One region of the Pseudoalteromonas sp. MM1 genome, then DNA from elsewhere that is predicted to be linked to it. Evidence: riboswitches for the same ligand, from Rfam matches in the RefSeq annotation. Region 1 holds a riboswitch; the other holds the start of a gene.
What was found. A riboswitch is a leader RNA that binds a small molecule or an ion and turns the genes downstream of it on or off. The one in region 1 is predicted to bind lysine.

Region 1 (16,729 bases):
CCTAATTAAGTTAGTCGCGCTTGTTGCCGACAACTGAACTTTAGAGTAATAGCTCAGCGCCGACAAACGAGAAAAACAAACTCAATAAGTGAAGAAAATTAACTTATAGACTTTAGTCTAATATACGTACAAATTTAAATGTTTAACAGCGTGTAAACCAGCGTAATTACTGCTTGTTTTGAAAAAGGTTTTAAAACGAATCTTATGCAGTAGCTACGTATACAAGCCAGTGAACTGTGCAAAAATCGGTCTTTAAAATTTATTTTGTTTTTATGCTTTTAGCGACTTTTCCCACGCTCAAGCCTTGCACTAAAATTGAAAAAACACCATCGCATAAATTAAAACTAGTAAGCCCCTCGGCGCGACGCTAATTTCAAATATACTCAACGTGTTCGTGACATCCATAATCTAGCTCTCTTAAATTTAAAGCCTTATAGGTAGTTTCCACTTTTATGATTTGCACTTTTTAACCATGCAACGCAAAAAGCCCACGTTAAGAATAAACCTAACATGGGCTTTTTATACACTGGCTTAATTAAAGCATGTTTAATGCTTTTTTATAGCGCAAGCTCTTCTTTAGCAAGTGTTAAATTATGCGATACCATTGTACTGTTAGACATTTGCGCTGCCTCGTACAAATCAGCAATAGCTGCTGTGTCATTATTTGATTTTAAGCGAGCAACACCGCGGTTGCTTAACGCGAATGACGTAAGTTGGCGTACTTTAAATTTAGGGCCGTCTGCATCTTTTAAAAGTGCAATTGCTTTTGTACAAATTGCTTCAGCCTCAGCATAATTCTTAGATTTAACATTAAGAGCACAGCTGTTAAATGACTGCTCTAGTGGCTGTGGTGCAGTGGCTTGTTCAATAACCATTAATTTATAGTCACTTGTATCAGCCATTACAGCAGCTGAGCAAGTTAATAAAGAGCCAAGAGCGATGGTTTTGATTAGTGAGCTTTTCATGATTATATTCCTGTTGAGTTAGTCGTGCTTGTTGCCGACAACTGAACTTTAGAGAATTACCATAAAAACGACAAACGATTAAAACAAAACCAATAAGTGAAGAAAATTAACTTATAGACTTTAGTCTAATACCAAACTAGTAAGCAATACATAGCAAGTGCATTAACTATAATTAGTAAACGCCAACCAATTTAACTCTCTTATCAATCGCAAACCTATAAACTCCCTCGTCCATATGTCATAATCTAAATAATTCATAAATTTAGTAACTTGGCGCATATTTGTGCATTTTAAAGTTAACTACTTAGGGTTTTACCATGGCATATCAAGAGCAAAATCAAGCAACAATTTATTGGCACGATTATGAGACCTGGGGGGCGAGCCCTCAAAAAGATAAGCCGAGTCAGTTTGCCGGTGTGCGCACCGATCTTGATTTAAATATAATTGGCGAGCCGCTTATTGAATATTGTAAGCCGCAAGCGGATTACTTACCGCACCCTGAGGCATGTTTAATTACCGGTATCACACCACAAGTGGCGATGAAAAAAGGCTTGGTTGAAGCTGAGTTTATTGCAAAAATTCATGCCGAATTTAGTGCGCCAAACACCTGTGTGGCTGGTTATAACAGTATTCGCTTTGATGACGAAGTAAGCCGTTATAGCTTTTATCGCAACTTTTACGATCCGTACGAGCGTGAGTATAAAAACAATAACAGCCGCTGGGATATTATTGATTTAGTACGTGCATGTTATGCGCTGCGCCCTGAAGGTATTGAATGGCCGTTAAAAGAAGACGGCAGCCCGAGCTTTAAGCTTGAGCATTTAACGGTAGCTAATGGCATTGAACACGCCGCTGCGCACGATGCGCTAAGCGATGTAACTGCCACTATTGCACTGGCTAAACTTATAAAAGAAAAACAACCAAAGCTTTATAACTTCTTTTTTGGGCTGCGGAATAAAAAAGCCCTTGGCGATTTAGTTGATGTATTTAACATGACGCCGCTGGTACACACATCATCGCGTATTCCTGCAACGCAAGGTTGTACTACGTGGGTAGCACCTATGAGCTTTCACCCGGTAAATAAAAACGCCGTTATATGTTTTGATTTAACCCAAAACCCGCAAGTATTGCTTGATTTAAATGTAGAAGAGTTGCGTAAGCGTTTATACACCAAACGCGTTGATTTAGCCGAGGGTGACTTACCCGTTGGTTTAAAATTGGTGCATTTAAACAAGTGCCCTATTTTAGCGCCTGCTAAAACGTTATTGCCTGAAAACGCAGCCCGTTTAGGCATTGACCGTGAGCAGTGCCTCGCTAATTTAGCTATTTTAAAAGCCAATACCGAGCTTCGCGATAAAGTAACTGAAGTGTTTAACGAAAAAGGCGATTACAGCGCGACCACTAATGTTGATTACTTACTTTACGATGGCTTTACAAGCCATGCCGACAAAGCTAAATTTGCGATTATTCGCGATGCTAAACCAGAGGAACTCGCTGGCTTAAATTTAGATTTTGAAGATAAAAAGTTCAATACATTACTGTTTAGATACCGTGCACGAAACTGGCCTGAAACGCTAAACCAGCAAGAGCTTGACCAATGGCGTCAGTATTGCCAAAACAAGCTAATGCACGGGGAAGATCAACCCTCAATAAGTGCACAAGATTTTATGATCACTCTTGAAAACTTGGCGCATGAGCACGACGACAGCGAAAAGAACCTGACCATTTTAAAGGCACTATATAACTACGCACAGAGCATGTAATTTGCTTAAACCTTACTTGTAAAACGCATATAAAAACGCGACGCTTTAGTGATAAAGCGTCGCGTTTTTTTGTTTATAAATATCTATACCACTCCAAACAAAACGAAATTTTTGCACAAAGAGAAGTGAATGAGGAGTGAATGAGGAGTAAATGAGAAAACATAAGCCAATAATAACTTTGCCTAATCACTTCCTCTATAAGCGCAGCGCCTCATATTCTCTTTGTGAATCATTCACTTTAATTACATTATTTTTTATGTAGCGCTTCTATTCGTGCAAGTAAGCTTGATGTGTCGTATCGCCCGCCGCCGAGTGCTTGTACGTCAGCGTAATATTGATCAACCGTTGCAGTCATCGGTAAAGTAGCGCCATTGTTTTTAGCTTCATCAAGCGCGATGCCTAAATCTTTTCGCATCCAATCGACTGCAAAACCAAACTCGTACTCACCTGCCCACATTGTTTTATAGCGGTTTTCCATTTGCCACGAACCCGCAGCCCCTTTTGAAATGGTTTCAATTACTTTTTCACCATCAAGCCCTGCTTGTTTGGCAAAGTGTAAGCCCTCGGCTAAGCCTTGCACTACGCCGGCAATACAAATTTGATTAACCATTTTACATAACTGCCCTGCCCCCACATCGCCTAATAATTGGCTAAAACGGCTATATGCCGCCATTACAGGTTGCACTTTAGTGAAAACAGCTTCGTTACCGCCTGCCATGACTGTAAGCACACCGTTTTCAGCACCTGCTTGTCCGCCTGATACGGGCGCGTCTATAAAATCGATATTTTGCAACGCTGCTTTTGCAGCTACTTCACGGGCTACTTCGGCCGATGTAGTGGTATGGTCAACTAAAATGCTATTAACGGCCATCCCCGCTAAAACACCATTATCGCCATAAACAACCGCACGTAAGTCATCATCATTACCTACACACATAAATACAATATCAGCATTATTAGCAGCTTCTCGCGGCGTGGTGGCCAAGCTTCCTGCAAACTCATCTACCCAACTTTGCGCCTTTGCTTGAGTACGGTTATATACACACACATTAAAGCCCGCTTTTGCTAAATGCCCTGCCATTGGGTAACCCATTACCCCTAAACCTATAAATGCAACATTGATTGACATAAAAGTGCCTTATTTTCCTGCTAACTTAGAAACTATGCCCGATTATGTCAATCGGCTGCTTAAAAAGCGAATTAAGTCTTTATAAATTTCCAACGTAAGGAAATAAGTAGGTAACCATGGATAGTATTTATCAATTTAGTGCCCCTTTATATAACAGCGAAAGCTTTGCGCTTAGCCAGCTAAAAGGCAAAACAGTACTTATTGTTAATACAGCAAGTAAATGTAATTTTTCGGTGCAATTAAGTTCGCTAGAAAAGCTCTATCAAGAATATAAAAACAGCGGTTTCACTATATTAGCGTTTCCGTGTCATCAATTTGGCCAAAACGAGCCGCTTGATAACCTCGCGATTAAAGACTTTTACCAAGGACAATTTGACGTTTCGTTTAAAGTGTTTGGTAAGGTAATGGTAAATGGGCCCGAGGCGCATCCGCTGTTTAATTATTTAAAGTCGCATACCCGTGGTATTTCTCAAAACCGCGCAGTAAAGTGGAACTTCACAAAGTTTTTAATTAACCCACAAGGCCAGCTCGTTGCACGATATGCGCCGCGCACCAAGCCCGAAACGCTTAAACAGGTCATTGAGGCAAACTTACCTAGCGCGGTGAGCGCTAATAATTTAAATAACACTAAAATAATACCCAACTTTAATGCTTTAAAAGGTGCTTAATTATTCTAAATCAATAAACTGGTGGTTACTCAAGCATGCTTTATTAAACTAGTTTAAGGTTATGTATAACCCAATCCGCAATAATGCTTAATCATTTTTAGGGGCTAAACGTGTCGCTATCTGCGTTAAAAAACTCTCATTTACGACTGCATGGATGCACAAGGTAGAGCAATGCAGGAGCAATTGCCGAGAACAACTAAATAGCGATTTTTTTGCCTTGTTATCAGCACGTTTTTCCATCCTCAAAATAGATCACTTGATTATGCGAATTGGTATAACAGCTAAGCTTTGGAGTAAATAACATGAACATTGCTTTTTTTAGTACGCAAAAATACGAACAGCCTTTTTTTAAGCGCAGTACTAACAAATACCCTCAAATAGAGATTTGTTACATTGAGCAAGCACTTACCGAGCAAACAGCACTGCTTGCTAACGGGTTTGATGCGGTGTGTGTATTTGTAAACGACACGGTTAGTGCAGCCGTAATAGAGCAATTGGCAGAGCTTGGGGTGAGCACTATTTTACTTCGCTGTGCAGGGTTTAATAATGTTGATTTAACTGCCGCCAAAGCTCAGAACATAAAGGTATTACGAGTACCTGCATACAGCCCAGAAGCCGTAGCTGAGCACTGTGTTGCACTTATGCTTACCCTTAGCCGTAAAACACATAAAGCCTATAACCGCGTACGCGAAGACAACTTTGATTTAAACGGTTTATTAGGCTTTAACTTACATGGCAAAACAGTTGGAATTATAGGCTGTGGTAAAATTGGCCTTGCACTTTGTAATATTTTAAATGGCTTTGGCGCGCATGTTTTAGTGTGCGACCCTTATGCAACACCTGGCAACTACACCATTACCGATTTAAATTCGCTGCTTACTCAAAGCGATATAATTTCACTGCACTGCCCACTGAATGAGCAAACACACCATTTAATAAACGACAATGCATTTAATAAAATGAAACCTGGAGTAATGCTAATTAACACTTCGCGCGGTGCGCTACTTAATAGCAAAGCCTGTATAAATGCGCTTAAAACTAAAAAGCTAGGGTATTTAGGGCTTGATGTGTACGAGCAAGAGTCGGAGCTATTTTTTAAAAACCATAGCGATGAGATAAACCAAGACGATATATTCTCGCGCTTAGTGAGCTTTAAAAATGTATTAGTAACAGGTCATCAAGGCTTTTTTACTCAAGAAGCCCTTAACGAAATTGCCAATACCACCATACAAAACGCAATAGAAATTAGTGAGCACAAACCTTTAACTAATGAGGTGCTATAAAGCCGTTGCCCGTAAATTTAGCTTTACCCGTTTTACTCTATTTATAACGGGTAAAGCTTAAAATACTTTAGCCAAACGCAACGTTTGCAAAAACAAGGGTCATTAATATCGGGCAAACAAAACGAATGTATTGAGCAAACCAGTAATGCGTGCCACTGCTGGCTTTATGAAGCTTATTACCGCGTTTCCACATCCAACCTGCAGTTATAAAGTAAAACAGCCCCATAAGCGGGAGTTGGTATTGGGTAAACAGCATAATTACTAAACCAAATAACCACTCAAAATTTAATATAATGGCACTTGCGCATACAAGCACAACTAAACTTACAGCCCACGTTGCTTTAGTACGATCTACGCGGTGGTTTTCTACTAAAAACGCAACCGGTATTTCTGTAGTAGAAATAGTAGATGTCACTGAGGCAATCGACATTAGTACAAAAAACAACAAACCTATAAGCAAACCTATTTCGCCCATGGTGCTAAATAACTCAGGCAAAATAGCAAATATCAGCTGCCCTTCGCCAATTAGTTTACCACCACTAAACACCTCTACCCCGTTATGCTGTGCAACATAAATGGCAGGCACTATCAGTAAACCGGCTAAAAATGCCACGCTGGTATCAAGCAGTGCAACGCTTGCAGTTAGTTTTGGCAGGTTTGCATCTGGCTGCAGGTACGAGCCATAAATCATCATGCAGCCAACCCCTAATGAGAGCGAGAAAAACGCCTGCCCCATTGCTGCAATAATTAAATTTGGGTCAAGCACTTGGCTAAAATCAGGAATTAAATAAGCGGCAAACCCTTCGCTGGCGCCTTCTAAACTGGCGATATAAAAAATTAAACCTATTAGTAGCACCAATAACAATGGCATTAAACGGCGCGACCAAGTTTCAATCCCCGATTTAACCCCTTTTAAAATTATACTGGCGGTTAAAATAAGCATAAGCGGCGTAAATATAAAATTTCGCACCATAGAGTCGCTGTGTAAAAACTCGCTTGCTGCACTAAAACCAAAAAATGTAGTAATAGGCTCTATCGCGTAAGAGAGCATCCACCCAGCTACAATAGAATAAAAGCTAAGCATAACCACAGCGCCCGCAAGGCCTATATACCCGGCGGCAGCCCCTACTTTTTTGTTGGTGTTTTGCCACGCATTACCCAATGCTTTTACTGGGTTTGCTTGCGCTTGGTGGCCTAAATAAAGTTCGGTATAAAGCGCAGGTAGCGCAAGTAAAAATATAACAACAAAGTAAACCAATAAAAATGCGCCGCCACCATGGTTGGCCGCCTGCGTAGGAAACCCCCATATATTACCTAAACCCACTGCTGCGCCTGCAGCGGCTAAAACAAAACCAAACCGGCTTTGAAATCCATCACGCACTTGTGCCATATATCTACAAATTCTGTTATTCTTTGATTATTGTGAATTAAACCATATTTAATGCCAACTGAGTAATAAAATTGCTGTTGGCATAAATAAGCGCTGTTAACCGCTCATAATTACAGCACTCACTTATTTTAAGCGCGTATGACTAACCACTTTTTTAAAAACACCTTAAGCATTGCTCCCTCTTTTTATAGCGATTTACCCCCTAGCAACAATACTATTTTAGTGTTTAATGCAAGCACCCTTAATGTAGAACACCTCGATTTAACCCAGTACCTAAGCCCGTTTGAGCTAAGCGTTATAAATCGCCGTAAACGCATGCAAGCAAAGCAAGAATATCTAGCATCGCGCATATTGCTAAAGCAGCTTGCCAAGCATACCCAGCCCCAATACGCGCACGTACCGCTTAATAAAATGAGCACCCTCTTTAATGAAGAGTGCTCAAAACTGCAGCTCCATATAAACCGCAGCGTTATTAATACCTGTATTTCGCATTCTCATGGCTTAGTTGGTGTAGCTCTTAATGTTACTAAGGCTGAGTTTGGGTTTGATATTGAAAAAATAAGCTTAAAACGCCCATTCGAAAAGCTCGCAAAGCATTTTTACAATAAGGCTGAAATTGACTTAATTACCGCCCCTTTGGCTATAAAAGAGCAAGCCTACTGCTTTTTTAGAATTTGGACCTTAAAAGAGGCACTCGCTAAAGCAACAAGCCGCCCAATAGCGCAATTGCTTAGCCCAAATGTATTTGATGAATTATCTTTGTTAAACCTTACAGCATCGAGTAACACCATAATGGTTGCCAATGAGGGGTTTGATATAAGCGTGGCGCATAAAAAAAGCACCGACTGGCGGTGCTTTATGCTTAAAAATTTAGATACTTAATTACTTGGCATATAAGCCTAGGCAGCGCTTTCTAATAAGCGACTGTGTATTGCTTGCACTACGGTATCTGACTCGCTTTGCTCTACTAAAAAGCATAAATTGTGCTTACTTGCACCATGACAAATTAAACGAATATTAAACTCTTTTAATACGTTCATTAAGTTCATTTCGTGCTGGCGTAGCTGTATTTCTGAGCCTATTAGCGCCACTAAGGTTAAGTTATTTTCAACCGACACATGGCAAAATTCAGCTAGCTTATCTAAACACGCTTGCTCAAGCTCAGGGCGCGAGGCATTGGGTGCGTTATCTAAGGTAATAGCAACACTAATTTCTGAGGTAGTCACTAAATCTACCGATATATTAAACTCACTTAAAATGGTAAATACTCTGGCCAAAAAGCCACTTGCTAATAGCATTTCAGGGCTTTTAAGCGTGAGCAATATTTGGTTTTTACGCTGCGTTACAGCGCGTATACCCGGCTGCTGTGACTTTTCACGCTCAATCCACGTGCCACCGCGCTCTGGCTCGCGGCTAGAGCCTACAAATACATTAATATGGCTGCGGCTGGCTGGTAAAATAGTGGCTGGGTGCAATACTTTTGCGCCAAAGGTGGCCATTTCTGCGGCTTCGTCAAAGCTTAAACGGGCAATTGGCGTTGCCTTTGCACATAAGCGTGGGTCTGTGCTAAATATACCCACTACGTCGGTCCAAATATGTACGCTTTTAGCGTTAATCGCCTCAGCAAGTAATGCTGCGCTGTAATCTGAGCCACCACGGCCAAGCGTGGTTGTTTGGCCAAATTCGTCGCTACCAACAAAACCTTGAGTCACAATTACTTGCTCATCTAATAACGGAATTAAAATCTCTTTAGCCGCTTGCGCTGTGGCTTTAACATTGGGTGTTGCTTTACCAAACTGGCTGTCGGTTTTAAGTACTTTACGTACATCAAAACGGTCGGCATTTAAGCCTTTTAAACGTAGCACTTGTGCAAATAAGTACGACGATAAGCGCTCACCAAAACTAAGTAGCTCATCGTGCTGCTGATCCGTTGTTAGTGTTTCAAGTGCTAACGTTTGAAACGCTTTTAACGTTTCGTTAAAACCTACGGCTAAATCGGCATCAAGCGAGAGCTCATCTAAAATTGCTTGCTGAATAGCTAGCACGCCGTCAATGTGCTCTTGGCGCTGCTCTGGGGTAATGCTTGATTTACACAGTGCAACTAAGTGATTAGTTACGCCGGCGCTGGCGCTCACTGCTACAATACGCACGCTTTTATCTGCAACAATAATTTCGCTACAGCGACTCATCGCTTCAAAGTTTGCAACACTGGTTCCGCCAAATTTGGCAACGATGTAATCTGATTTTGCGCCTGGTACTGTTTGTGGCACTGATTGGGTAGTCATTTAGTCTCCTTTCGCGGTATTTTAACCGCTAAAAAACAAGAAGAACTTGGCAAAGGAATGCATTTGATGTGTCCGCTGCCAGAAGCTCTCCACCTATATTGGTGACAGTTTTGAGGATTCAGCCCCATAAACCGAAAAACAATAGCGACGTACTAGTGTTTTTCTCGGCGAGTACTTCCCTCTTTAATGGTTATGGGCGTTCGTCACCTACCATTAAATACCTAAGTATCGCACCTCTTCTGAATGTTTTATTAACCGCTGGCTAATAAAACAAAGCCCCGCTAATTAGCGGGGCTTTGAAAGTTATCGTTTAGACGTCTAGGTGTCAAGCATTTATAGTAAAAATTAAACAAAACCACCCATAAAGTAAGCGCCTGCATAACCTACGGTATAACAAATTAATAATTGCAGCGATAATTTAAAGTAGCTCGTAAAAGTAAGTGCTTTAAGTTTGCTCATGGCAATAATACCCGCTGCAGAACCAATTATAAGCATTGACCCACCTACACCTGTTGCATAGGTAAACGACAACCAATGTTGCTGGCTCATTATTATATCTGCTTTTAATAGCGCAGCAGTAAGCGGTACGTTATCGACCCCTGCAGATAGTATTCCCATTAAATAGTTAGCGTACTCAGGTGCCATTACTGTATATAAATCGGTAAATTTACTTAAAATACCAATTTCTTTTAATGCGCCAACAAGTAAAAGCACCCCAACAAAAAACAGTAGTGTGTCGTATTCTATCTCGCGAACAAAATCGATGATGTCTTTGTTTATGTCTTTTTTACGCATTAAAAATTGCGCCACTAAAAACATAACCGATAAACCAAATAAAAATGTGAGTAGCGGCGGTACGCTATAAATTACGCTAAGGGTTAAAGTACTTACCACGGTTGATAAAAATATGATGGCGATGGTAATGTCAGTTTTTTCTATCCGTTTTTTTTGCGAGCCCACAAACTCTATTTGCCCTTTCATACCAACAGAGAGCAAAAGCGCCAGTAACATTACACTTATAAACGCAGGCGCTATGAGTAGTAATAAGTTTGCAATAGACACTTTGCCATCTAAAAATATCATTAAAGTAGTTACATCACCGGTAATTAACGACACTCCACCCGAGTTAACCCCAAACACAATAAGTGTGGCGTATTTAATCAGCTTTTTAGCTTCCAGCTTTAACGACATAACCACAGCAAGTGATATAAGCGTAGCGGTCACATTGTCAGAAATAGACGAAAACAAAAACGCAAAGCCCCCCACTAAAAACATAAGTTGTCGTTCACTAATGCTTTTAGGCATAACCCGGTGCACAATGTTTTCTATAAATCCTTTTGAATTTAAATACGCAACAAAGGTCATGGCGGCCATTAAAAACAGCCATAGCGAGGCTATTTCTAATATGTTTTCGTTAAGAAGGTGCTGAATAGTTGCAGGGCTTTGCCCATGGAGTGGGTTAACAAAAAGTATAATCCAACAAAGCGTGCCAAAAAAGAGTGTAGTTTTGGCTTTATTTACGTGAATTATATCTTCTATAACGATCAGTAAAAAGGCAATCGCTATTAGGGTTAAAATTATCGAGGGGAGCATGGTAGTTAAATAACCTTTGATATAGTTTTAACAGGACACATAAACAACTTGCGTTTAAGCGTTCCTAATTTTGGTGCGGATTCTAGCACCACAGATATGCAAAAACTATTATTAAATGGTCTTAAAAACGAATACCATATGCAGGTAAAATACGTAATAATGAGTCCTTTTTAAGAACTCAATAATAAAATACTAGGATGTTGTAATCTCTTATGATCCCAGCTAAAAAGCTGCTAAATACCCTTAGCGAACATTGGGGTGTGTTAGAGCTATTATTTAAACGTTTTAAAATGGCCGACTTTAGCCTAAAAGACGTACAAAATGCCATTAAGCAAAAGCAGCCCACGTGGACAAACGAGCGCATATACAAAGAAACAAATCGTTTGCTCAATCAAGATATACTCATTCCATTGGCTAAATCTTCTCAGCTTGAAATTAACCGTGCCATTGCCGACTTTGCCACCTTTTTATTACAAGAAGAACACCTAGGCTTAGCACAAGAAATTAGCGTTTTGGTTGATGATTTAGCCCGTCTAGGAAAGCGTTTAGATAATGCCGGCGAAATGGAAGACTTTGACGATTTACGCCGCTATAGCCGCATTATGGATGATCGGGTACGTAAAATAATGAAGCTTTACGCGCACAACGAAAACGCTATTTTAAATATTGTTGAGCAAGCTAAGTCTGATCACGCTGTGCAATCTTTGCAAAAGCGCTACAAAGCCGTAATAGAAGCCTTTGACGAATACATAGAGCCGATGCTTGAAATGGTCGATATTCGCGGTGATTTTCATGCCTGCTTTACACTTATTGAACAACAAATAAGTAAGCAAATAGAGCACATAGAGCGCTCGGGTAAAGCCTACAACGACAAACGCATGCTTGAGCAATTACGTACCCGTATACTCGAAATGCATTTAGTTGGCCGAGAAAGCTTACGTAAAAGTGCCGATATGCTTATGCCACTGCGCGAAGAGCTACGCCGTAATAACTTAATTACCCGCCAAGCAGCAAAAGTGCTTGGCCTTGTGCGTAAAAATGGCGTAGACAATATGCTAAGTGCGGTACAGCCAAACTTTGTAAGCGATGCGCAGCGCTATTCGCTTGGCCAGCAGCGCCATATAGTGGCTTACATGGCAAGCCTGGTAGAATTTGAACACGAAGAATACCAGCTTCCAGAGCAACAAGACGTACCGGCTTTTGTAACGCCTAATATTCCTGACTATCACGATGTTAAAACAAGCTTTGCAAAACGCTTTAATAAAAAACGTAAAAAGCCCCAGCCATTACTGCAATTTTTAGATGAGAGCTACCCCGATCTAGACGCCGACGAAATGCTATTTTTATACCAAAAACTAGTCAGCGACAGTGAAATTCACATTAGCCAAAGCGATGAAAAAACACGCGTAAAAATAGCCGGCCAACACTTTTCGTTATACCCATTTAATTCAGCGCCTCAACCAGATACACAGGCAGACGAGTAACACATGACACATATAAACCTAAACGAGCTAACACACCTGCAAGCCATTAATAAAAAATTAGGTGCGGGTTACCATATTTGCGAACAAGACAACATAATGTGGCAAGAGCTTGACCAGCACATAGAATCTTACAGCGCCTTATTTAGCGCCCTTGGCCACGACTTAAAGCACGACAGCCGCGGCTTTTACTACTTTGCCAGCGACGAAAGCACGCCAAACATGGGTAAAATATCCCGTGCTATTGCACTGACTATTTACATTTTAATTGAGCATTTTGCCAATACGGGTAAAGACCCTATGCGCGCATTGTTTGACGAAGTAAACGATTTAGAACTGATGCAAACCTTAGTGCAAATTAACAAACACTTGTTTGATCAGCTTGAGATATTTTCGGGCTCAGATTTACGAAAAGACGTTTACCTGCGTATGGTGCGCTTAGGTTTAGCCCGCGAAGTAGAAGGCGGCTTTATGCTACAAGCGCCTATTCACCGCTACATTGATGCACTTATGGAAGTAAACGAAGAAACCTACATCACGGAGGACGAGCAATGAAAAACCTATACGGACTGAGTAAACTCGCCCTACTTAATACCGCAGGCTATGCAAAGTGTGTGATCCCACTTGATAAAAGCAGCTCTATTTGTGCGCCAAACAATACCGGTAAAAGCTCGGTTATTAACGCCCTCCAGTTTCCGCTAATAAATGATTTACGTTTAACCGAATGGGACGGGCACGATTTAGATGAAACCCGTAAGTTTTATTTTTCATCGGATCAGTCGTACATTTTACTAGAAGCTAACCTCCCCCATGGCTCGGTCGTTATTGGTGTGGCGGGCCTTGGTAAAATAGCCGGTTACGCGCATCAGTACTTTTGTTATCAGGGCAAACTTGATTTAGCGCAGTACACGCAAGGTAATACCATAATTAAATTTACTAAGCTGTTTAATCATTTAAAAACGCAAGGTTACAACCCAATAGAGCTAAAATCACAAGAGCTAAACGCCCTACTTACCGGCGGCGCTACCCCGTTTGATGGCGATATTAATTTAAAAATGATACCGCTTAATAACGTGCAAGACTCAGCCATTTATAAAGAAATATTTAGGCGTATTCTTAACTTACACAAATTAGGCGCAAGCGATGTTAAACGCTTTATGCTGCGTGTATTTGAGCGCCATATGTCAAACTCAAAGGTCGACTTTTACGAAGTCTGGCGTCGCTCGTTTGATAAAGTAAACCGGGCTAAACGTGAATTAAAAGCCCTTGAATCAATGCAAGAGCCAATAAGTGCGCTTGAATCAATGCTTGAAAACCAAACCGTGCTTAAAGGTAAGTTAGCAGCCTACGCACCAAAAATTGACCAAGCCCTAATAGACTTTGATACCTACCAAGAAGAGCAACTAAGCGAACTCGCCATTGCCCTTGAAGACATAGAGCACGAAAAACACGAGTTTGAACAAAAGCAAAGCTTATACGTGCAGCAATCGCGCGATATAGAGCGCAAACAAACCCAAATTGAGCAGTGGTTTTTAGATTACAGCGCTTTAAAAAGCGAGTTTGAACTAGTAAATAAAGCCACCCTCAAAGCAAACCTTGTTCAACTAAAGCAAGATTACGAGTCGCTTTCGCACTCAATAACCAGTGCACAAGGGCAAAGCCTGCACACCCTTGATTACCGCATTAGCGAAACGCAAAAACAAATAAAAAGCTTAAAACTGCAGCTTAAAAACCTTGAATTTAATTTGTTTACTCGAATGCGCGAAGACCTATCACTCAAAGAAGTAGAAGAAATATCGCGCATTTTAAATCCCGACTTACTCTCGTTTGCCACCACCAGCAATGGCGATATAAGCATTGATGACGAAGACGCCTTTGGGGAGTTTTTATCGCTATTAAGTGAAAACGTAAAAGGCGGTGTACTTACCCTTCCTGGGGCAAGCATTAAACTTAAAAAGCTCTCGCCTGTGCAAATGCAAAGCGGTGAAAACAAAGCCCAGCTGAGTGCTCAATTAGACGCGCTTGAACGCTCCTTAAAAGAGTTTAAACAACAGCGCGAAGTAGCCGCTAACGTGGCAGATAAACAAAAAGAAAAAGATGCACTTTACGATGAGCTAATGAGCGCAGAGAGCGCCCTAAAACGTTTAGAGCAATTTGAGGTAATGCAGCAGTCGGTAGAAGCGCAAGCCATGCTAAAAGAGCAATTATTAGCAGAGCGCGAACAAGTTGATGATTACCTGCAAGACATACAAAAAAATAGTGGCTCAATTGCAGACAGACGCTCGTTAATTAAATCAAAGCAAGAGCAAATTAATCGCCAAACCGAGCGCCTTCGCCAAGTTAAAAGCGAGCGAATTGATCATACTCTCGATTTATACAGCGGGAAAGTAACTCCGTACATGATTGATATAACAGTCGACTTTGATAACTTAAGCGATTTAGTACATCACTTTAATAAAGACTGCCAAGAGCTGCGCAATTTTGACATAAACGTGCGTAATACCTATTTGCATGTATATAACGCAGGCATTACTAAGTTCGATAACGAAAACGACGAATTTACTAAATACCAAAAACTAATTAGTGCATTTCACAACCTTGATAACGAACGCGATGCCGTTGAGCGCCAAGGACGCGTAGCTCTGACCGAAGTAGCCGCAACCATTAAAGGCCTGCGCGAAGACTTAGATCGCCTGCGCCGCGAGATGAATAGCTTTAATAAAGGCATAAGCCAGCACCGTATTTCTAACCTGCAAGCGTTTAAAATTAACGTAATACCGCGCAAAATGCTGGTTGATAGTATTGATACTATTATCAGCACGTCGCATCAGTTTGAGCAAGGCGACACCCTTGATTTACTAAGCCAAGAACCCTACAGCGAAAGCGCGGTAAACGAAGCAAAAGATCACTTAATTAAACTCGCATCAGATAAAGCGGGCCTCACCTTAACTGATTTATTTGATATTCGTTTTGAAGTGGTAAACCGCGCAGGCGAAACCGAACACTTTGAAAAAATCGATTCAGCCGGTTCAAACGGCACACGTATTACTATTAAGTTATTATGCGGCATGTTGTTTATTCGTTACTTATTAAGCGATCAAGAACAAAACCTTTACCGTATACCTATTTATATAGATGAAGCGGCCGATATCGACCCGCAAAACCAAAAAGCAATCATAGAAACCGCATTAAGCTTTGGCTTTGTGCCAATATTTGCCTCAGTTAAGCCGCAGGTAAGCTGTGATTACATTGTACCTATTCGTTCAGTAAAAGATGGCGCCCAAAACTGGGTAGACGAAAAAGACTGGATAGAAGTTGAACACAGTTAATTGGCCGTTAAGGCAAACTAACTAAACTAAAATATAGGACGTTAAACTAATACACATTTAAACAATGTGTGTTATTTTAAATTAACGCATTTTATTGGAGCAAAGGTAATGAAAAATATACTTATTGTTGCAGCGCTAGCACTACTTACAGCCTGTACGCAAACCCCAGACTGGGATTACGACAAATCAGCCAACTTTAGTAATTTTAAAACATTTGCTTGGGTAGAAAACGCGAGCCTAACCAAAGATACCACAAACTACCAAATTAACGGTTTAATGGAAAAACGTGTACGAACAGCTGTAAACGCTGAGCTTAGCCAAACGTTGGGGATGAGGCTAGTAGATCCAGCCCAAGCTGATGTGTTAGTTAACTACCATGCATCGGTAGATAAAGAGCTAGAAGTAGACAGCTTTAACGTAGGCTACGGCGCACGTTGGGGGTATTGGGGTACGGGCTTTCAACGCGATATTAGCGCCCGCGAGTACGAAGTAGGTACTTTAGTAATTGATATTATTGACCGCGAATCAAACCAGCTGATATGGCGTGGTGCTAAAGAGGGCCGTTTAAAGAAAAAACAATCGCCAGAGCAACGCGAAGCATCAATTAAAGAAACAGTCGCTAATATTTTAAGCAACTTCCCGCCGCACAAGCAGCTGTAAATTAACATTAGCTTTAAATAAGTTTTAAAAGCTCACATTATGTGAGCTTTTTTGTGGGTGTATATTTTGGTGCTGCAGAGCTAAATAATTACGAGCTTCGCTCGTCACGTCAGCAAGCTGCACGTATACAAAACACCGTGTCAAACTTTACTTGTAGGCGCTAAGCTTGCTTGCGCGAGAAGC
Region 2 (16,729 bases), 1.7 Mb from region 1:
TGTTTTTCTATGGCAAAAAAATCGCTATAGCAGGCGATAATATCAGCGTTTTTCTCAACGGATGTTATTTGAACGTGTGGATAGGTATGTTGTAAGTAATTACGTATAGCACCGCCGCCAAGGCCTAGCTCTAGTACACGATTTGGCGCTGCCAAAGTTTGCCACTGCTTAGCCAAATAGGTTAAATGTGGAAATAGCAGGCGCTGAGGATTGTTAAGCTCTATTACCGATTGCAAAGTATCGTTAATTAGTAGCCAGCGCAGCTGCCCATACTGGCGAACCTGTATGTGATCGCCTGCGTATTTGTGCCAGTAAACAAGCTCACCAATAGCTTGGCTGCGGCTAATAAAGTGGCCAGTAATTACGCCTGTTGAAGGGGCTATAAAGTCGCTCATAACATTTAGCATAAACTACATGGTGCTCTGGGTAAAATAGTTAACTAAAATTGTAGTTAAGCCAAATTATTTAACCTAGTTAGCGCTTAAAGCAGCGCTAAAGGTAGATTTAGTGTTCACACTTTAAATTAGTTATTTTACGCTCGCTTACCAAAGTCGTATTGGCAGTGTTTAAAAGATGGAGTATGGTATTTGCCATAATAATCTCAACCAACTTAATCTTTAATTTTTTAGTTTTTAATAACCAGAGTGTGGGTTAAAGAGTTATTCAGTTGGATTACATGCCGTAGCCTTCATTTTTACGGCAAAACAACAGGAGTATATATGTTTCAGGTAACTACACCCCAAAGCAGCGAAGACTGGCAAGCGTATTATCAATTACGCTGGGAAGTACTGCGCGCCCCTTGGAATGAGCCGCGAGGCTCTGAACAAGACGATATGGAACAAGATTCTGAGCATCGCTTTATAAAAAATAAAGAAGGCGATGTACTGGGTGTTGCCCGTTTGCACTTTAATAACCATGAACAAGCGCAAGTGCGTTACATGGCTGTGGCTGAAGGTAACAGAAACCAGCATATTGGTAGCCGTTTATTGCATGAGCTTGAAAAAATAGCATGGACTCAAAACGCAGGTGAGCTAGTATTATTTGCTCGCGAACGTGCACTTGAGTTTTATAAGCGCCACGGCTACGAGCTAAAAGAAAAAGCACATTTAGCGTATGGCGATGTACAACACTATAAAATGGTAAAACAAAAACCAAGCGAGCCAGGCTGGTTTCGTCACCCTGATTGGACCCAAGTGCTGCAAAATATTTGGCGCGAATCTATCCCCATTAGTGATGCAATGGGTATTAAAGTAGAGAGCTACACCGATTGGCAATTTACAACCAGCGCAGACTTAGATGCTAACTTAAACTTACATAACACCATGTTTGCAGGCTCTATTTATAGTTTAGCAACGCTTACTGGTTGGGGTGCAACGTATTTAGCGCTTAAAGAAGCGGGGCTTGAGGGTAATATAGTGCTGGCCGATGCGAGCATTAAGTACTTAAAACCACTTAATACTGACCCTAAAGGGTGTGTAGATTTACAAACGTGTAAAGGTAAACTCAGCGACTTAGAAACCGATGGTAAAACAAGTTACGAAGTGCCAGTAACTATTTATGATGGTGATAATGTAGTAGCAGAGTTTGAAGGTGTGTTTGCCGTTAAAAAATAGCGAGCCTTTAATTACAAAAAAGCCAAGCACTAAGTAATTAATGCTTGGTTTTTTTATGCACTGATTTTATAACAAATCAGTTAATAATATACCGACACCAATACGCTCAATATCGGCGTTGTAATCAATTAAGCTCTCACCGTAGCCGTTAAAGTACTGAGCATAGCCACGTAAGCGCCCCCAGAGTGGGAATGACCAATCAAGTTGAATCGCACCACGATTATCTGAATTTAAATTATTACGAGTCATAAAGCTAAACTCATGATCGTGATAGCGGTACGCGCCGCTAAATTCAAAATAACCCATGTATTTGTAAATATCAGGGTTGTCATCGCCATCGGCTTCTAATGGATCGTCTTTTTCATCTTCAGCAATGCGGTACCAAGGCTTAAAGCTAAACACAAAGCCTTCATTTTCCCAAATGAAATCAGCGTAAATACGGTTCCACGAACGAGAGTTAGGTTGGCTGCGGCCATTAGACTGATGCGAAATACCCAGCGCGATGGCCATCTCGTCGCCCCACAGTACGTTTTCTTGGTCTAGGTAATTTACCCAAAAAATTTCTGGCTCGTAGTTAGTTTCACGAAATGGAGACGAAATCTCTGAGTTATATATTTGCCAGTATGACTGCAGTGTAAAGCCAAAAAATATGGCTTGGTCATCATCTGCAAAATCATCAAACAGCGGTACTTTAATAGAAAGCTGGTATTTAGCTTCAAGATTATCGAGCGGCTCGCCATTTTCTTCATCGGTTAACTCGTCAAAGCCATCAAACGGTCGATCGTTAGGGTGCGATACATACGACAGTGGCAAAATATAGTTACGTTTATGTGGCGTAATTACGTTACGGTTTTTTTTACTTACTTCTTCGCGGGCTTTTCGTTTATCAAGTGCGGTAAGTTGTTTGTTTTCCTCAAGCGCTGAACATTTTTTACGAAGGTCGTCTAGGGTTTGCTTACCATCGCCACCAATTACTTCGTTTAAAATACATTGCTTAACAAGCTCTATATCGTTGTCTTGTTCGTTTTCTTTCACCTCTTGTTGGGCAAAAGTGGGAGTACTAAGTAAAGCCGTGAGTGCAATCCAATAACGCCAGCTCATTGTATATTCCTTTGAGAGTAGGGTAGATTTATAAATTATAACGTGTTTTTACATATGTAACGGTGAACTTTCACTGAATTTACACTTATTTGATTACTTTACGTTTACACGGTTATCACAGATCAAAAAAAAGCGGCATAAAGCCGCTTTTTTAGTAAGTTAAGTAACTTACTCTCACGCAATGAGAAGGGGGAGCTACAACAAGTGTTATAGCTCAAATACGTTGGTAAAAAACTTATAAAGCTCAGTACCTTGGTTTACGCTTGCCGAGGCAAAATGCAAAATAGCAATTGCATCGCAATCAAGGCTTAATGTTTGTAATGGTTGCTCACTCAAGTAGCGCTCCATACGCAAAACATGTGCAATAGGCTCGCCTGCTTTAATTTGCCCACCTAGTGGGGCTACATATTCAACCATACCGCCAATAGGGGCGTAGTAAGCAAAGTAGTCATCTAAATGACATGCGTAGCGGGTTATATTGCTCGGTTTGTGTGGTGCATCTTCTAACACATTTTTGTGATTTAAATAGCTTAATATGCTATTTGCATCGTTGAGTGCTTCTTTTAAGTCTATTTTTTCTTGGCTACCAAGCTCTACTGTAAAGGCTTCAACTTGTACGTTAAAGTCCCTACCTTTTGCACTAAGTGCATCACTTAGATGCCACCATGGGCAAAAGCTGGCTTCGTCCATGGCGCCATCAAAGTCGCTTGGGATCAGCAGTACATGTTCTATATTAAAATAACGGGCGCTGTCGGTTGCATACGTTGGGCAATATAAGTGCTTGCTTGAAATAGGCCCTGTGTGTAAATCAAGAACTATGTCGGCTTGGTGTGCAAGCTTTTGCAGGTTAAGCGCAATGCGTTTACCCGTATTAAGTAAATAAGCTGGGCCGTTAAGTTTAGTGTCTATTTCATCAAGCAGGGCTTGTTTAAAGTTACTTTTTAAAGCTGCATCGTCATACTGGCTATGATCGTGTGCAAACTGGGTGACTAAATCACTATTATAGTGATACATACGGTTCCAGTTAGTGCCGGTAATCGGGTCGAATCGGCCAAGGGTAAATTCCCCTGATTTTTGATTACAGCCAATAGGGTTAGCATAAGGTACTAAGGTAATGTCGCCTTTTAAATTGTGCTGTTTTAATTGCTCTAAGAGCTGAAAAATAACCGCGTTACCTTGTACTTCAGCGCCGTGCATGTTTGCTTGAATATAAACACTTGGTCCGCTGCCATTGCCTTTTAAGCGATACACAGGAATAGTGAGTGGTAAGCCGTTTGCCACTTCCCCTACTACAATATTTTCTTGGCTAATGGGTGTTGTTATGCTCATGTTTATTACCTTAAATAGTGGCTGGCATCTTCTGCTTGGCGTACACAGGTGAGCTCACCATTGTGTAACACGTATTCTGCTGCCAGTTCATGGCATAAAAAATAGGGCATGCTTTCGGTAAAACCATAGGCGCCACATTGGCTAAATACCAGCCAGTCTTGCTCGTTTAAATCGCTTGGTAGGGTGTGCTCGCCTAAACAATCAAGGGCTGTGCATAATGGGCCATATAGGCTCATTGCTTGTTTTGGCGCTGTTGATTCGCGCAGTAACGCCGCAGGAAAATCTTGGCTTGTAACTGCAGGGCGCAATAGGTGGTTAATGCCACCGGTTAAAATCACTTGCTGTTGGCCGTAGTTTTGTTTGCACTCAACTACAGGGTTAGCGTAATGACCGCATTCGCCTACAGCGTAACGGCCAAGCTCCATCCAGAGTTCATCTACACCTGCATCTTTTTTAATTTTAGCAAGCGCGCCTATAAGGTCATCCCACTCAAGTGTTGCATCGTTTGATGTGTAAGGGATACCTAAACCGCCCCCTAAATCTAAAATTTTAAGGTTTATATTTAAGTTATTGGCAAGGGCTGTAAGCGGTGCAATCATTTGCGACCACAGTTCGCTTAGCTTTTGCGTGCTAAGCATGTTGCCCCACTGAAAAATATGCAGGCCATCAAAATTAAGTGCTGGGTAATCGCCTGTATTGAGCGCTTGCCATTCATCGCAGCCAAGCCCAAACGGAGTTAGGCTATCGCCGCCTAGTGGGTTTTTTTCACCTTCAGGCCAGCGTAGTTGTACACGCAGTAATACTTGCAGCTGCGTATTTTGCAGCTGCGCTTGTTGGTTTAACCAACGTACTTGATTGAGGCTTTCGGCAACAAAAATACGCACGCCGCGCTCAATAAAGTGTTTAATTTGTTTAGGGCTCTTTGCAGGCCCTGTGTTGAGCACGCGCTGCGAACTAATACCTTGTGCAAGTACTTGTTCAAGCTCACCTTTACTTGCTACGTCAAAGTTAAAGCCTGCACTGTCTAGGCATTGAATAACCTTAGAAAGCGGATTGGCTTTTACTGCATACCAAAGCTTTACATCGGTTTGCGCAACTAAACGGGTAAGGTGTGCGTTTAGTTTGTCTAAGTCGTAAACAAAAAAAGGGGTATCAAGTTGCTGAGTAAGTGTATTTACGGCGGCCTTGATAGGCGTGCTCAAAAAGCTCATTATCGTAAAACCTCTTCTAGCAATAACGATGCATCGCTTTGTTCGTCGCGGTATTTAACAATTAACGCACACGACATGCTTAGGCCTTGCTCACGAGCCCATTCATTAGACGCTGGGCGAGAGCCAGGTATTACAATTGCGTATTCTGGAATTGGCTCGCCTTTATCAAGCTGACGCTCATTAACGCAGTCGTATACCGGAATGGTTGCAGATAAACGTACGCCTGGTGCCAGTACTGCACCTTTTTTAACAACTACGCCTTCAACAATGACACAACCAGCACCAATAAATGCATCGTCTTCAACCACGACTGGGCTTGCACCAATTGGTTCAAGTACACCGCCAAGTTGCACAGCTGCGCTCAAATGTACGTTTTTACCAACTTGCGCACACGAGCCTACTAATGCGTGGCTATCAACCATAGTGCCTTCGTCGATGTATGCGCCAATGTTTACGTACGCTGGTGGCATAATAATAGTGCCTTTAGCGACGTATGCACCACGGCGAACGCTTGAACCACCAGGTACCATACGTACGCCGTCGTCAGTACTAAACTCTTGCGGTGCAAGGTTGTGTTTATCTACAAAACCACCTGCAAACTCAGTGTTAGTGCCATTTTTAAAGGCTTCTAAAATGCCTTGTTTTACTTCTACGTTAGCTTCCCATTGGCCGCTTTCGTTTTGTGATGCTGCGCGTACTGCGCCCGATTCTAAATTATTTAGTAGTTCTAACCAGCTCATTATAAAAACCTGTATTTAATGCCAAGATAAAATGGTGTCGTTTGCAGTGGTAATGCAATCGGTTTGCGTTAACTCAAGGTGTGTTAAAGGTGGGCGCAGCAACGGGCTACTTAAGCGGCCTTGTTGGTGCATTAGCACTTTAACGGGAATAGGGTTTGCTACAGCAAATAGGCTATTAATAGCGCGAGTCCACTGAGCAAATAGATTGGGATGTTGGCCACTTAGGCTACGTTTTACAAACTCGTGTGTTTGTAAAGGCCATGCATTGGCCGCAACCGAGATTAAGCCTTTTGCACCGGCTTGAGCAAAGTAGGGCATAAGTGCATCGTCGCCACTGTAGAGCGCTAAATTAGGCGCGGCTTGTCGGTATGCTTCAAATTGGGTGATGTTGCCACTGGCTTCTTTTAAGGCCCAAAGTTTTGGGTGCGCTTTTAAGTTTTCAATGGTTTCGATAGGAATGCTTACACCGCTGCGCCCAGGTACATTGTACAACATACACGGATGCGCGCTTTCGTTTAATAAGCTTTCGTACCAATGTGTTTGACCTACAGCCCCTGGTTTTGCATAAAGAGGCGAGCCTAATAAGTAGCTGTGAATAGGTAATTGGTTACAGTAGCTAACCCATTCTTTTTGTTGGGCTAAATTACTACCGCCCACAGCAACCATAAGCGGTACACTGGGTTTTAATTGGCACACGTGCTCAACAATGCCTTGCTGCTCTTTAAGCGTAAGGGCTAAGCCTTCACCTGTGCTACCGAGCAGTAAAATACCGTTGTGTGCCGCTTCTTGTTCGCTAACAAGTGTTGTGAGCGTGTCGTAGTCAACATTACCTTGTTGATCAAACGGCGTAACAAGCGCTGTCCACAGTGCGTAGTCGTCTAAATTGAAGTTGTTGATCATCTCTTACGAACCTATAAGGTGTTCGAGATATTAAGGAGGCTGTATGATGTGAGCCGCATTAACGTCGTTCGAACAGTATTCGAAGAGCGAATGGGCTTAAAATAATAGGGCGCACGGCCTTATTATTTAAGACCAGAAGCTCTCCACCAAACTAATAAGCTGCTTTAAAGCTGCTATTGGTGACAGTCGCTAGGATTCAACCTAGTCGCCCGAAGTAATTGCTTCGCAAAAGCGTTTACCTCTCGGCGGTATTCCCCTGGCGTATGCTCACTGGAGTTTGCGCTCCTAACATACGCTACCTGAATAACGCACCTCTTCTAGCCCTTTGTATTTTGTTTTAACGCTAAGGCTTTAACAAAATACAATTTAAATAGGGTAATTGCGGCGATTAAAACATTTTAGCCGTCTAGGTGTCAAGCTGCTAAATATAGATTAGCTCATCGAAAATAGCGGTGGTTACGTATTGGCTGCTTTTCTCGTACACTAACCCTATAAGCAGCGAGGTATTTAATAAGTATGGAAAAATTTAGCGATATTTATAAGCGAGCGGTAGAGCGAAAAGGCTCTGAAAAAATGCTTAAGTTATTACTCGCAAAACCTTTATCTAAAAAAGCGTTAAGCACGTTAAGTGACGACGACTGGCTTGAAGAATTTACCCGAAAGGTTTTTCAAAGTGGCTTTTATTGGTCGGTAATAAACAGCAAATGGCCGGGCTTTAGAGAGGTTTTTTGGCAGTTTAGTGTTGATAAGTTATTAATGATGCCGCCCGATATGCTAGAGCAAAAAGCAACGGATGAGCGCATTATTCGTAATTATAAAAAAGTTAAAACGATTCCTGAAAATGCTTACATGATCCACGAAATAGCACAGGAGCATGGCAGTTTTAGCAAGTTTATTGCCCAGTGGCCAACAGATAATATTATTGGTTTATGGGTGCATTTAAAAAAACACGGCGCTCGTTTAGGTGGAAATACTGGCCCCTATGCTTTAAGAGCGCTTGGTAAAGATACATTTTTACTTTCGCGGGATGTAGAAAGTTACCTAAGAGCGCATAAAATAATTGATGGCGGGCTGCAAACTAAAAAATCACTCACTGCTGCGCAGGCATTTTTTAACGAAATGCAAAAGCAAAGTGGTTTAAGCATGCAAGAGCTGAGTTTAATTGTGGCTTACAGTGTGGGCGATAACCGTGTAGGCATAAGCCAACAAACAGAGGATTAACCATGAATCTAGTGCCAAGATACACAGACATAGCAGATAATTTCGCGATAGAGGATCAACCCTCAAGTGTTGCTGCCCCGCAATTGCTGCTGTGGAACGCATCGTTAGCTAAGCAGTTTAATATAGTTGTTGAGCCACAGCTGCGCGCTAGTACCTTTGCAGGCAATGAGCCACAGCAAATAAAGGCGGTAGCGCTTGGTTATTCTGGGCACCAGTTTGGGCGCTTTTCACCACGTTTGGGTGATGGGCGAGCACATTTACTCGGTGCTATAAGTGATGATAAAAACCAGCTGTGGGATATTCAATTAAAAGGCTCTGGCGCTACCCCGTATTCTAGAGGTGGCGATGGGCGGTGCGCACTAGGTCCAGCTATACGTGAATATATTATGAGCGAAGCTATGCATGGCTTAGGCATTAAAACCACGCGGTGTTTGGCTGTTGTAGGCACTGGTGAAGTTGTTTATCGTAATCCACCACAACCTGGCGCAATTGTTACCCGTTTGGCAAGTAGCCATATTCGGGTTGGCTCGTTTCAATATTTAGCAACTCAAGGTGATGTCGAGGGATTAAAAAAATTAGCTGATGTAGCTATTGAGCGGCATTACCCAAGTATTCAATCAACAGGGGCACAGCGCTATTTAGACTTTTTAGCAGCCGTTATAAATAGTCAGCTAGCGCTGGTTATTAGCTGGATGCGAGTGGGCTTTATTCATGGCGTAATGAATACTGATAATACCTTGATAAGCGGCGAAACTATCGACTACGGCCCGTGTGCAATGATGAATAGCTTTGATTTTGATACCGTGTTTAGCTCAATTGATAAGCAAGGTCGTTATGCTTATGGTAATCAACCAAACATAGCGAGCTGGAACTGCGCACGATTAGCTGAGAGCCTAATACCGCTGATAAATGATGACGACGAACAAGCTGTAAGTTTAATGACGCCTATAATCAGCCAGTTCTCAACGCTATTTAACGAGCTGTACAATCAAATGTGGGCGCAAAAACTGGGTTTAGCAGGTCATAACGAAGAAGATGTGGAACTTGTCAGTAAGCTATTATTATTATTTCAAGAGCATAAGCTCGATTACACCAATACCTTTGATGCCTTAACCGAGTCAATAAATGGTGGCAAAGTACCAGATGAATTAACGCAATGGGCCCAGTTATGGCAAAAAAGATGTGATGAAAACAGCTATAACCTAATGAGAGCGGCTAACCCAAGGGTTATACCGCGTAATCACATCGTCGAAGAAATCCTTGCGCAATATAATCAACACGGCGAGAGTGAACTGTTAAGTGACTTCTTAACTGTGATGAGTAACCCATATGATAAAACAGCTAATTTAGTCCGCTTTCAAGAGACTGGTGAAGACGACAAGGGCTATCAAACTTTTTGCGGTACTTAAGTACTGTAAATATATGTAAGTTTTTGATTATAAATAGTCATTTTTACATAATGCAGTGTACAATGATTGAGCAGTTATATACTCAGTGGTATTGTGCACGTTCATAAAAAGTAACTATTTATAAAATACCATTATTTATTAATTGTAGATTAGGTAAAAATTTTTACTTAACCTACAATTGGTGGTTGGAATGCCTGTAGATCGTTGAAAAAATTTATAAACTTTATTTTTCGTTAAGTATTGATTAACAAAAGCTCGGGTAGTGTGTACAAAACTGGTTGAGCTAGTACAGAATTAGCTACAATTTTCTAAGTTGTTAAAATGGGAAGAAAACAATGAAATTAAAATCACTTACAATTGCAATTGCGTTAGCTGCAACTAGCGCGTCTACATTCGCTGCCGATAAAGAAGAAGGTTTCTACATTGGTGCATTTGGTGACTACTATGATGCGTCATGGGAAAACATGCGCGCTCAAGCTGGCCTTGATGTAAACGAGTCAACTGGCTGGGGTGTAGAAGCAGGTTACCGTTTCAGCGATTACTGGAGCGCACGCCTTGAGTATGCAGATATGGACTTTAATGCGTTCGATAAAGCTGCGGGAAATCGTAATAATATTGACGGCGAGCGTTACGGTATTGATGCGCTTTACCACCTTGACGGCGGTCCTTTCTACGGCTTGTTCGGTATTAAAGAAATGGACGTAGTCGATGACAACACATTCTTAAACGCAGGTGTTGGTTACCAACACTTTATTACAGACGGCTTTTTCGTAAACGCTGAAACTGCGGTATATCAAGGTCTTGATAAAGGTTACACAGATGTAGGTGCTAAAATTGGTATTAACTACTTATTTGGCCAAAACTCTATGCCTGAAAAGCCGGTAGAGCCAGCGCCTACAGCAGTAGTAGAAGTACCTGTACAACCTAAAGACAGCGACAACGACAACATCTTAGATAAAGATGATAAATGTCCTAACACACCAATGACAGACGCTGTTGATGGCGATGGCTGTACTTTATATGAAGACCGTGAAGTAACAACTAGCTTACTCGTTACTTTCCCGCATGATTCAGCAGAAGTTGGTTCACAGTACTTTACTGATATCGCTTCAGTATCTGAGTTCTTAAAAGAGCACACAGATACAACAGTACTACTTGAAGGTCATGCTTCAGCTGTAGGTAATGCAAACTACAACAAGATGCTTTCTAAAAAGCGTGCTGATGACGTTGCTAAAGAGCTAATTAAAGATGGTATTGCTGAAGATCGCATTACTACTGTAGGTTTAGGTGAAGAGCGTCTTAAAAACACAGCTAACACTAAAGCAGCTCACGCTGAAAACCGTCGTGTAGAAGCACATGTAAAATCTATTGAACGTGTAAAAGTTAAGCGTTAATAGTTACTTACCTTATTTTAAAAACCCAGCTTAGTGCTGGGTTTTTTTATACCTTTAAAACAGCATGCGCAGTATTGATCTGATTAAACAAGAATGATTATTACTTAACAAACATTCATGAAAATAGAATTTACGCTTACCACTATTCATAATATTTATAGTCGGTATAATCAGTTGCTTAGCTGGATGGATTTTCATCTATACATAAAAGCTTTATAATCCCGCGTTAGAATACTATAAGTATTGGGTTACTTTTTTTTGCGCATGAGGCGCTACCGAATACTTTCACGTCACCAAGAGGGCAATATTGTGCTACAAGAATATCGTAAACACGTAGAAGAACGTGCCGCGTTAGGTATCGTACCAGCGCCATTAGATGCTCAGCAAACGGCTGATCTTATTGAACTAATTAAAACTCCACCAGCAGGTGAAGAAGAGTTCATCCTAGATTTATTAATCAACCGCGTACCACCAGGTGTTGATGATGCAGCATACATTAAAGCAGGCTTTTTAGCAGCAGTGGCTAAAGGCGAAGCACAATCTCCATTAGTATCTAAAGAAAAAGCAGCAGAATTATTAGGTACAATGTTAGGTGGTTACAACATCGCCCCAATGATTGAGCTTCTTGATGACGAAACACTTGCACCTATCGCTGTAAAAGGCCTATCAAACACATTGTTAATGTTTGATGCATTTTACGATGTAGAAGAAAAAGCAAAAGCAGGCAACGAGCACGCTAAAAAGATTATTCAATCTTGGGCTGACGCTGAATGGTTTACTAACAAACCAGCTGTTGCTGAAAAAATCTCAGTTACTGTATTTAAAGTAACCGGCGAGACAAATACCGATGATTTATCACCTGCACCAGATGCATGGTCTCGTCCAGATATCCCGCTTCATGCTTTAGCGATGCTAAAAAATGAGCGTGATGGTATCAACCCTGAAAAACCAGGTGAAGTTGGACCTATCTCACAATTAGAAGAATTAAAAACTAAAGGCTTACCACTTGCATATGTGGGTGACGTTGTAGGTACTGGTTCTTCTCGTAAATCTGCTACTAACTCTGTGCTTTGGTTTATGGGTGATGACATTCCGTTCGTACCAAACAAGCGCGTTGGTGGTGTATGTTTAGGTAACAAAATAGCGCCTATCTTCTTCAACACAATGGAAGATTCGGGTGCGTTACCAATCGAGTTAAATGTTGATGAGTTCAACATGGGTGATCAAATTGATATTTACCCATACGAAGGTGTTGTTAAGCGCCACGGTACTGATGACGTTATCTCTACTTTTGAACTTAAATCAGACGTAATTTTAGATGAAGTACGTGCCGGTGGCCGTATTCCTCTAATCATTGGTCGTGGTTTAACAGATAAAGCACGTACCTCTTTAGGTTTAGGTGCTACTGACGTATTTAAAGTACCAGCAGTAACTGAAGTGTCTGATAAAGGCTTTACACTAGCTCAAAAAATGGTTGGTAAAGCATGTAACGTAGCAGGTATTCGCCCAGGCCAATACTGTGAGCCAAAAATGACGACTGTAGGTTCGCAAGATACTACAGGCCCTATGACACGTGATGAGCTTAAAGACTTAGCATGTTTAGGTTTCTCTGCAGATTTAACAATGCAGTCATTCTGTCATACCTCTGCTTACCCTAAACCAATTGACGTAAACACACACCATACGCTTCCTGATTTCATCATGAACCGTGGCGGTGTTTCACTTCGCCCAGGTGATGGTGTAATTCACTCTTGGTTAAACCGTATGTTATTACCAGATACAGTAGGTACTGGTGGTGATTCACATACACGTTTCCCATTAGGTATTTCGTTCCCAGCGGGTTCTGGTGCAGTAGCGTTTGCAGCTGCAACAGGCGTTATGCCACTTGATATGCCTGAGTCTATTTTGGTTCGCTTTAAAGGTGAAATGCAACCAGGTATCACTTTACGTGACCTAGTACACGCAATCCCTTACTACGGTATTAAGCAAGGCTTATTAACAGTAGAGAAAAAAGGTAAAATCAACGAATTCTCTGGTCGCGTACTAGAAATCGAAGGTGTTGAGCATTTAACTGTTGAACAAGCGTTTGAATTATCAGATGCATCAGCAGAGCGTTCAGCAGCAGGTTGTACTGTTAAACTTTCTAAAGAGTCTATCAGTGAATACCTTGAGTCTAACATTGTTATGCTTAAGTGGATGATCTCTGAAGGTTACGGCGATGTACGTACAATCGAACGTCGTATTACAGCAATGCAAGAGTGGCTAGCAAACCCAGAACTTATGGAAGCTGACGCTGATGCAGAGTACAAGCACGTTGTAGAAATCGACCTAGCAGAAATTAAAGAGCCAATCCTTTGTGCTCCAAATGACCCAGATGATGCACGTTTACTTTCTGATGTAACAGGCGAGAAAATCGACGAAGTATTCATCGGTTCTTGTATGACTAACATTGGTCACTTCCGTGCTGCGGGTAAATTACTAGATGGCTTTAGCGGTCGTATTCCAACTCAACTTTGGGTAGCTCCACCAACGAAGATGGATAAAGACCAACTAACTGACGAAGGTTACTACGGTATCTTTGGCCGTGTTGGTGCACGTATCGAAACGCCAGGGTGTTCATTGTGTATGGGTAACCAAGCACGTGTTGCTGATAAAGCAACGGTTGTTTCTACCTCAACACGTAACTTCCCTAACCGTTTAGGTACAGGTGCAAATGTATTCTTAGCATCAGCTGAGCTTGCTGCAGTAGCTGCAATTTTAGGTAAATTACCTACACCAGCTGAGTACCAAGAATACGCGGCGAAAATCAACGCAACGGCTGCAGATACATACCGTTACTTGAACTTCCACCGTATGCCTCAGTACACTAAAAAAGCAGATAACGTAATTATTCAGCAAGCTGTATAATTAAACCTGTTTTAAAAAACCCGCTTAGGCGGGTTTTTTATTGGCTAAAATAAAATTCAAAACTTTCAGTAGTTAAGTTCTAAAAAAATAATTAGTAAATAAAGTTGAAAATTAACAAAAAGTGAACAATTATAAGTGGCAGTAACATTTGTTAATGATTGAGGGAGCAATCAACAAGTATTTTTTAGCTCCGCATTAAATAACTATCGGAGCACATAATGGAAAATAAAAGTAACTACCGATTAAAACTAATAGCGAGTACTGTGAGTGCGTGTTTTTTAGTATCTGGCTGTAGTTTTGATAAAGATGAGGATAGCGACGAAATTGTAAACTTAGCCCCCTCTGTAGTAATTTCTGACCAAGGCGAAATACAAGAAAAAACCAGCTTTTCACTTACTGCCAGCGCTTCAGACTCAGACGGGCAAATAGTAAATTATTATTGGCAGCATGACTCCACTTTAAACCTCAGCGCACAAAACCCAAACTCAAATGAAATCACTTATCTCTCACCCGACATTACAGAAGATGTAACCGTTAATTTTACAGTAACAGTAGAAGATGATGATGGAGCAACAACAAGCGCTACTCAGCAAGTATTAATTAAACGTAACTCAACGGCAGTTACGCTTAATGGCTTAATTACCGACAACACGATTAGTTTTGCAAATGTAGAAATAACCATAGGTGATAAAACTTATTCAGCTACAGCAGATGAAAATGGTGTTTACACAATAGTATTAGATGTCGATGAAGCCTTAGAGCAAACCCTAGTAAAAGTTAAAGCTAAAGGGCGGGATGATTTAAATCCTGGGGTTGAATTTATATCTCAGCTTAGTTCTGTTAAAAAGTTAGCTACGCAGGCAGGCGATGATGGCATTTTAGACAGTGATGAAAACTTTGGCGTCAACACAACTAATGTGACAACAGCAGAGTATGCACTGATTGTAAGAGACGGTGATGAACCGACAAGTGAAGATGAGCTAGATAATGCACTTTTAAATGTTGATGCTGATGAAAAAGTACAACTTGCAAGCCTGATTAAAATTATTGTAGATAACCCTGATTACGAGCTGCCGGAGGGCGTAGAGAGCACCCTCGATTTAGTAACTAATGAAGAAGCAGCAGAGCAGTTTGAAGAGGACGTTAATGAGCAAGATCCTGACCTAATAGAGCAAACGAAAACCGAAATTAAAGAAGATGAAGATTTAGTAACAGGCTCAAAAGAGTCATTGGTTGGTGAATATATAATTAACTCCCCGCGCTACTATGCAAATCCAGCCAGTCACTTAACTTTAAACGAAAACGGTACTGGTCAGTATCATGCAGTTACGGGTAGCTCACTAACATGGCAAGAAGTGAGTGGTAAAATAGAAGTTACTTTACAGTCTCCTGTACTTATTAATAAATACTCCCAGACCGAAGACGATGTTGAAACTGTTTATGATGAGCATTTAAATTCATTCTCGTTACAAGTACTCGGCGAAAACGATGTTTTTAAAACAATAGATATTAAAAGTGATATTACAGTTTACGAAAACAGCATTGAGGTGCAAAACAAGCAAGAAATACAAACCACCAACCTTATTCTTAAAAGTAAAACCTTAAGTTTGACCGTCGAAGATATTGTCGGTGAGTGGGAAATGGAGCGAACAGAAAGTCGTAATTTCATTAGTCACCTAGAGACTATTGCTTTCTATGATGATGGGACCGGCGCTGTTTTAAGTGATAATTCGGCACCGTTTGAGTGGGAGCTGACTAATAATAAATTACAAGTAACCTATGATGAAGGCGGTAGCGTTGGTACAACAAATTTTTGGTTTACTAAAAATTTAAAAGCAGGCTATCAGCTAGTTTCATTAGATACCACATCAGCGGATCCTGCCGATAGCCAATATGGCCTGATGATAAAAAGAGAAGCGGTGTCTTTATCAAATGATGACTTAGTTGGGCGCTGGCAGGGCTTTATTGGCACGTCACAACTTTATGATATGAACGTATTTGCCGATGGTACGATTATGTTAGGGCTAGGGACTACGTCTTTCCAAGGGATTCTTGAAGATGGCAATCTAATTAGACGCCGCTATGAGTATGAAGGTTACACCGTTAGCAGTTGTGAAGGATTTAATGAAACCTGTTACTTAAGCGCAGAAGTAACCCATGACATCATTGCAGTAGAAGATAGTCATTATTACTTATTAAGAGAGTTTAAATGGTTCTCTCCTGAAGGGGACATGTACGACATTCAGAGAAATTTACTTATTTACCAATATAGTAAAGAGCTGAGCTATTCAGAGTTTACACCTAACTTATTACAAAGCAGTTTTAATCTTTATAAAAGTGCTGGTGAGCAAGTAATAGAAGATCGAATCAGGGTTAATTACGATGACGGCTCACTTACGATAACAATCGATGGCATAGAGTATGAAGCGCAGTTAAATGAAGGCGTAATCGAATATCAAAAAAATGCGCAAACATGGCTTTTTGAAATTGTTAGTGGTGATGGCGAAACATACACTATTTGTAATTACCAACAAGGTAGTAGCTGTACACAGAGCGATAAAACAGTCTATCAATCTAAAAACCCACGAGTGACTTTAACAGCTCCATCTAATGAATTTGGTCAACTACAGCCTGCAGTACAAGAGGTGCCTTTTGCTCAGCTAGTTGGTTTTAATATAGTGCCTAATGAGGGCTATGAGGTTGATTCAATAGAGGGCTGCGAAGGTTATATTGAGGGCGAATATTATATTGCCTTTAGTGGACACAGTGACTGCGAAATTAATGCTACATTTGTGGAAAAGCCAGAAACAATATCAGGGCAATTTTTAATTAATAATCCTGATTACTTTACCTCTACCTCTTTCAAATTAGAGCTTAATGAAAATGAAGAGGGCGCATTTACTG

Region 2: another riboswitch for lysine. It lies ahead of dapA (4-hydroxy-tetrahydrodipicolinate synthase); the one in region 1 lies ahead of lysC (lysine-sensitive aspartokinase 3).

Annotation. Positions count from the first base shown of each region.
Region 1 is NZ_AP027922.1:2,180,210-2,196,938, forward strand. Features, by position in the region: gene QUE46_RS09900 (hypothetical protein) at 558-965, opposite strand; gene sbcB (exodeoxyribonuclease I) at 1,283-2,728, shown strand; gene QUE46_RS09910 (NAD(P)-dependent oxidoreductase) at 2,976-3,857, opposite strand; gene QUE46_RS09915 (glutathione peroxidase) at 3,974-4,525, shown strand; gene QUE46_RS09920 (2-hydroxyacid dehydrogenase) at 4,828-5,808, shown strand; gene QUE46_RS09925 (sodium-dependent transporter) at 5,876-7,198, opposite strand; gene QUE46_RS09930 (4'-phosphopantetheinyl transferase superfamily protein) at 7,337-8,080, shown strand; gene lysC (lysine-sensitive aspartokinase 3) at 8,098-9,483, opposite strand; lysine riboswitch at 9,558-9,730, opposite strand; gene nhaD (sodium:proton antiporter NhaD) at 9,829-11,076, opposite strand; gene QUE46_RS09945 (hypothetical protein) at 11,289-12,560, shown strand; gene QUE46_RS09950 (hypothetical protein) at 12,564-13,112, shown strand; gene QUE46_RS09955 (ATPase) at 13,109-15,886, shown strand; gene QUE46_RS09960 (DUF4136 domain-containing protein) at 15,995-16,546, shown strand.
Region 2 is NZ_AP027922.1:209,428-226,156, forward strand. Features, by position in the region: gene QUE46_RS01015 (spermidine synthase) at 1-407, opposite strand, end outside; gene QUE46_RS01020 (bifunctional GNAT family N-acetyltransferase/hotdog fold thioesterase) at 720-1,613, shown strand; gene QUE46_RS01025 (phospholipase A) at 1,680-2,714, opposite strand; gene QUE46_RS01030 (succinylglutamate desuccinylase/aspartoacylase family protein) at 2,922-4,043, opposite strand; gene QUE46_RS01035 (PLP-dependent decarboxylase) at 4,049-5,254, opposite strand; gene QUE46_RS01040 (2,3,4,5-tetrahydropyridine-2,6-dicarboxylate N-succinyltransferase) at 5,254-5,994, opposite strand; gene dapA (4-hydroxy-tetrahydrodipicolinate synthase) at 6,010-6,894, opposite strand; lysine riboswitch at 7,023-7,219, opposite strand; gene QUE46_RS01050 (DNA-3-methyladenine glycosylase I) at 7,411-8,115, shown strand; gene QUE46_RS01055 (YdiU family protein) at 8,118-9,524, shown strand; gene QUE46_RS01060 (OmpA family protein) at 9,860-10,918, shown strand; gene acnB (bifunctional aconitate hydratase 2/2-methylisocitrate dehydratase) at 11,228-13,825, shown strand; gene QUE46_RS01070 (hypothetical protein) at 14,044-16,729, shown strand, end outside.